2 regions of the Clostridium hominis genome follow, and region 2 is predicted to be linked to the other one. Evidence: predicted binding sites of a transcription regulator. Region 2 holds the regulator's gene; the other holds the start of a gene.
What was found. The regulator Rex, encoded in region 2, represses fermentation and respiration genes when NADH is low (regulators of the CRP and FNR family bind a similar motif). The targets are predictions, from matches to a motif close to ATTGTTAANNNNTTAACAAT.

Region 1 (3,238 bases), on a different contig from region 2:
TGAATTGTTCAGCAATAATATCATTTTTACCGTTAAAATAGTGGTAGAATGTGCCAGTAGTAATATTAAGTTCTTTACAGATTTGTCTAATAGATACATTTTCATATCCATACTTTTGAATTACTGTAATTGCATCCTTTAATATTTCAGCTTTTTTATCAATATGCTTTTGCGACTCCTTCATTAACAATCACCTTATCATTTAAATTTATATATTGATTTCATATAGATTTTTACATTATACCATATTTTGAAAGATAAAAAAAATCCCTATAGATTTATTGTAAAATAGATCTATAGGGTAAATAATTTATAGGGAAAACTATTTTTTATTATTTAAGCTTGTTTTTTGCAGCATTTTCACCAGCGATCTTACCGAATACAGTAATATCAGCTAAAGCATTACCACCAAGACGGTTTGATCCATGAACACCACCAGTTACTTCCCCAGCAGCAAATAGCCCTTCAATTATTTCACTATCTTTATTTATTACTTCAGCAGAAGTATTTATTTCAAGACCACCCATTGTATGGTGAACAGTTATTGATCTTGCACCTGCATAAAATGGTGCTGTATCAATTTTTTGTTCTAATATTTTTCTACCAAATTCATCTCCACCTTGATTATCTACGGCTTCATTATACTTATCTAAAGAAGCTTTTAGATTTTCGTATGGAAGATCTAATTTTTCTGCTAATTCTTCAAGAGAATCAGCTTTAATAACTATACCTTGTTCAACTAATTCAGTTATAGTTTGATTAAAGTTATTTTTGCTTTCTGGTGTTGGATAAGTATCAGAATCTATTACTTCCCATAGCCATTTATCAGTTTGTTCATATAAAGCCATAGTCATAACGTCTCTACGCTCATCCTCTGCAACAAAACGATTTCCCTCTTTATTAATGAAAACATTACTTGCAACACCCACACCAACTTTACCACTTAAGCTTCCTGTGTTTGGATCTCCCATAGGTAAAAGTTGAATTTCATTCATTCCAACAAGATTAGCATTAACAGCTTCGGCCATAATTAAGCCATCACCAGTTGCTCCTGGAGCATTAGTAGTTTTTATTGTTTCATCTAATGTAGGCCATTTTTTATTATATTCTTGACGCATTTCAACATTAGCACCAAATCCACCAGTTGTTAGTATAACCCCATTATTAGCATTTAAAGTTACTTTATTACCATTTGCCCCTAACGCAATTACTCCAGTAACTATGCCATCTTCAATAATTAGCTCTTCAGCTTTGGTTTCTACCATTACTTCAACATCATTACTATTTATGTAATTCATATATGCATCAACATACCCAGTTCCTAAAGGTTTAACAGGTTTATGTCCTCTTGGGAATAATCCACCTAAAACTGTTATTAGATTATCAGTATACTCCATTCCAAGAGATTCAAGCCACTCTAATGCAGGATAAGCATTTTCAACAAGGGTTCTAATTAAATCAGGATTACCTAATTTATCTCCACCTTCATATGTTTGAGTATAGTGTAGTTCAATACTATCTTCAATACCTAATGGTTCTTGTCTTTTTGGATCAACTGCATTATATCCTGAACCAGATATTATTGTATTTCCACCAACACTAGGCATCTTTTCTATTACTATTACGCTTGCACCATTTTGCGAAGCGCTTACTGCAGCTGCCAGACCAGCACCACCAGCACCAACAACTATAACATCAGCAGTTTTTTCAATATCTTCAACTTTTTCAGTTTGTTCCTTTTTTACATTAAGTAACTCTAAGTTACCACCAGCTTCTTGTAAAGCAATTTTTGTAGCTTCAATGATAGCATTACTTGTATAAGTAGCTCCTGAAACAATGTCTACAGCCACACTTTGAGTAGTAACTATAGCTGCAGGTACCTTTTCTAAAGCTGCATCTGAAACATTTGGAGTTTCACCATGTTCGATAACAGTGACAGATTTTATAGAAGTATCATCAACTTCAACCTGAACTTTTAGGTCACCGTTGTGGGCCTTAGATGATGCTTCATATGTACCAGGTTTGAAAGATAATTGAGTTGTTTCTAAATTACTATTCTTACATCCCATAATGCTAAATAGCATTGTAGTACTTAATAACAAAGCACTAATTCTTCTTAAGATTGATCTTTTTTTCATTTTTGTCCCCCTAAATGTAATATTAACATAACTCGTTACGTAACATGTTATGTTAATATTATAACAATGAAAAGGTTATGTCAAGTAAAAAATGGAATTAAAGAATAATTATGTGTTTTGAATGTTATTAGAATATACTATGAAGAAAATGTAAATTTTATTGACAAAATAGTTTTAGGGTGTTAATCTAAAACAAATAGTTTTTAAAACTAGATGAATTAGATTGATAGACAAAATTACTTAGGATAGAATATAAATTGAATGGAGAGAAATTTATGATTAGAATAGTATCAGACTCATCATCACTTTACTCAAAAAAAGATGGACAAGCTAAAGGAATTGAAATTGCTCCACTTGCAGTAACTATTAACAGTAATACATATAAAGAATATGAAGATATTCATACAGAAAAATTTATAGAGATAATTAATGAAGGACATATACCAGCATCTTCTCAGCCGTCAATAGGAGAAGTATTAGAAATATACAGCAAATATCCTGAGGATGAAATAATAAATATATCAATGGCTGATGGGTTATCAGGTACATATAACTCAGCATGTATGGCGAAAAATATGGATGAAAATCCAGGGCGTATTCATGTAATTAATTCGCAAACATTATGTGGACCTCAAAAATACTTAGTTGATTTAGCTGTAGTTTTAGCTCAAAATGGTATTGAGGTTAAGGAGATAGTTACAGAGATAAATGAAACTGTAGAAAACTCCAAATCTTTCTTAATACCTAATGATTTTGATTATTTAGTAAGAGGGGGAAGATTATCACCATTAGCTGGTAAAATTGGTGGGTTAATAAAGCTAGTACCTGTAATGACTCTTGCAGAAGATAAAAAATCTTTAGTTAAGTTCACTACAAAGCGTACTTTTAAAAAGGCAATACAAAAAATTTGCGAAACAATGTTAGAAGATAACGTTGATTCAAATTGTAAAATATATATTTCACACGCTTGTAAAGAAGAGTTAGCAGAAGAAGCCAAAAACATTATATTAGGTCATATAGAAAATGCTGATATTGAAGTTAAACTTTTAGGTCCTGCGTTTACAACTCAAGGTGGTCCAGGATGTGTAGCAATTCAATAT
Region 2 (3,238 bases):
AATAGATCTCACTATTATTTTCAATACTATCTATTACTATGTCTAACTCTCTCAAAGTGTCTGAATTTAGGGCATTTAAAGCTTTAGGTCTATTAATAATAATAGTTGCTAAATTACCTTCAGTTTCTAAAATGACATTTTTTAATTCTACATCAACTTGCATTCTCAACATTCCTCTCTTTTATACAAAATTCATCATCAAAAAAAGCATAAGACAATTTTATTGTTAATTTTCTAACAATAATGATTAAAAAAATATACTTTTTTGTCGTCTTTAGTATAGTAGTTGGAATAATTTAACTTCTGTGATTATTATATTACTTTAAAAAGAGTTTTTCAATAACTTTTTACTTTTTTGTTAAAATTTAACATAACTTTTGGATATAATATTTTTTATATAATAAATTAATGTTATAAACAAAAAAATATACTTTCAATGTGGCATTAATTTATTACCATATTGAAAGTATATATGTATATCTAGTAGTTACATCCAAGATAGACTTTTCCTAAAGACTATTCACCTTGCTCTTCTTCTAGATGTGATTCTGCTTCACTATGCATTAAATATATTAAAGTTAATAAACTTTCAGATAGATGTACATTTTCTACTATTACATCACTTGGCACTTTTAAGTCTACAGGAGCAAAGTTCCATATTCCCTTTATTCCACATTTAACTAAAATATCACATACCTTTTGAGCATTTATTCTTGGTACACAGATAATTCCTACATCTGTTGGATTTTCTTCTGCATATCTTTCTAATTCATCAATATCTTTTATTTCGATATCTCTAATTTTCATCCCTAGTAATTTTGGATTAGCATCAAAAATTGCATTAATATTTAATCCAGCTTTAGAGAATCTATAGTTGGCAATTGCCTGACCTATATTACCAGCCCCAACTATCAAGGCTTTGTACTCTGTATCTAGTCCCAATATTAATCCTATTTGGTTATAAAGATCTTTTACATTGTACCCATAACCTTGTTGCCCGAAATCTCCAAAGTTATTTAAATCTTGTCTTATTTGTGAAGCTGTAAAACCTATTTTTTCTCCAAGTTCTTTTGAAGAAATTCTATCTACATCATTTGCCATTAACTCTTGTAGATATCTATGGTATTTAGGCAATCTTTTAATTACAGCCATAGAAACATGTTTTTTTCTTTCCATAATCTAAATTCTCCTTAAAGTATCTTATATTTAATTAAGTCCACTTTCTCTACTTTTATACATTGATAATATAATAACATACTTTTTATATGTATTCTATATCTCTCAATAAATATAGATGACTTATTTTTGTAAATATTTTTTCTAAATTGTATATCAAACAAGTAATAGTGTATATTATTTTTTAAAATATTCCAAGGTGTTCTAGCAAAATTTTTAATCCTATTAAGATTAATATAACTCCACCTATTATTTCAGCCTTCCCAGAGAATAAGTCTCCAAATATCTTTCCTATTATAACACCTATAGCAGAAGTTACAAGTGTTATTATCCCTATAATCAATACAGCACTTATGATATTTACATTTAAGAATGCAAAACTAACTCCAACAGCTAAAGCATCTATACTTGTAGCAATCGCTAATATAAACATTCTTTTCATTCCTGTATCTACTTCATCATCGCTATCTTCATCAGGGTGAATAGCTTCATGAATCATTTTTCCACCAATTATAGCTAACAGTATGAATGCTATCCAGTGATCAAACTTTTCAATATAACTACTAAATCCATTTCCTAATATCCATCCAATTAGAGGCATAACTCCTTGTGCTATCCCAAAGAACAATCCAGCTTTTAATGCTATTTTCCACTTATCTCTTACTGGAATCTTTAACCCTAGTGCTACAGAAACTGCAAAAGCGTCCATAGCTAATCCTACTGCTAAAAAAATTAAACTTAATAAATCCATAATCTCCTCCACACTTTAAATTTATATATAAAATATTTAATTACTTTATTACCTCTATAGCATTTTTCATTCAAATTTTTATTTATTTTAGTAAATAATATCATTTTATTTTTCCTAAAAAAATAGAGACTTATGTATAACGTAGCAGATCCGTTATACATAAGTCTCACAATTTAAAGCAAAGCCAGATGTGTTAACATCAATATGTTGACTTTGCTACAAGATGCGGTGATCTTGCATGCTACTCCCTTATGCCTAAATATTCTCGACTTTTAAATTATAATTAAAGTAAAATTCTTTGTCAACTTTTATCTAAGACATCTAATAGAGTTAATTACTGCTAATATTGTAACTCCTACATCAGCAAATACTGCTTCCCACATAGTTCCTAAACCAAAAGCTACTAAAATCATAACTAGAGTTTTTATTGCTAGTGCAAAAATTATATTTTGCAAAAGAATTTTATTTGTTTTTCTTGCTGTTTTTATTGCATCAACTATAGACTTAGGATCATCCTTCATTAATACAACATCTGCAGCTTCTATAGCCGCATCAGATCCAATTCCACCCATTGCTATTCCTATATCAGCTCTAGCAAGCACTGGAGCATCATTTATTCCATCACCAACGAAAACAAGCTTACCTTTTGAAGATTTACTATTCATTAGCTTTTCAACCTTCTCTACTTTATCAGCTGGTAATAATTCAGAATAAACTTGATCTAATCCTATTATCTTTCCAACCTTATCAGCTACAACTCTGTTATCACCTGTAAGCATTACAGTATTTTTTATACCAATATTCTTTAAAGTTTCTATTGCTTCCTTAGATGTTTCTTTTATTTCATCTGATATAACTATATTTCCTTTATATTGTCCATCAATAGCAATATGAACTATTGTACCTATAGTATCTACATCATTAAACTTTATATTAAATTTATTCATTAATTTATAGTTGCCTAAAAGAACTTCTTTTCCTTCAATATTAACTCTTATTCCATGACCTGAAACTTCTTCATAATTGCTTAGTATTTCTTTATTTATTTCTTTTCCGTATGCATTTACTATTGATAATGCTATAGGGTGATTAGAATTACTCTCACCGTATGCAGCTAATTTTAGTAATTCATCCTTATCAATATTATTAGTATTTATTTCTGTTACCTTAAATACACCTTTAGTTAAAGTACCAGTTTTATCAAAAACTACTGTTTCAACATCTTTTAATGCTTCAAGATAATTTCCACCTTTAACTAGTACACCTTTTTTAGATGCACCACCTATTCCTGCAAATATGCCAAGTGGAACT

Region 1: H8S20_RS05130 (flavocytochrome c) is a predicted target of Rex. The motif match lies at 2,187-2,206, and genes of this name have one in related genera.

Annotation. Positions count from the first base shown of each region.
Region 1 covers NZ_JACOOO010000005.1:116,975-120,212, reverse strand. Annotated here, with positions in the region: gene H8S20_RS05135 (TetR/AcrR family transcriptional regulator) at 1-184, opposite strand, end outside; gene H8S20_RS05130 (flavocytochrome c) at 333-2,138, opposite strand; gene H8S20_RS05125 (DegV family protein) at 2,414-3,238, shown strand, end outside.
Region 2 covers NZ_JACOOO010000047.1:163,316-166,553, reverse strand. Annotated here, with positions in the region: gene H8S20_RS19500 (short-chain-enoyl-CoA hydratase) at 1-163, opposite strand, end outside; gene H8S20_RS19495 (redox-sensing transcriptional repressor Rex) at 517-1,176, opposite strand; gene H8S20_RS19490 (manganese efflux pump MntP) at 1,361-1,927, opposite strand; gene H8S20_RS19485 (heavy metal translocating P-type ATPase) at 2,236-3,238, opposite strand, start outside.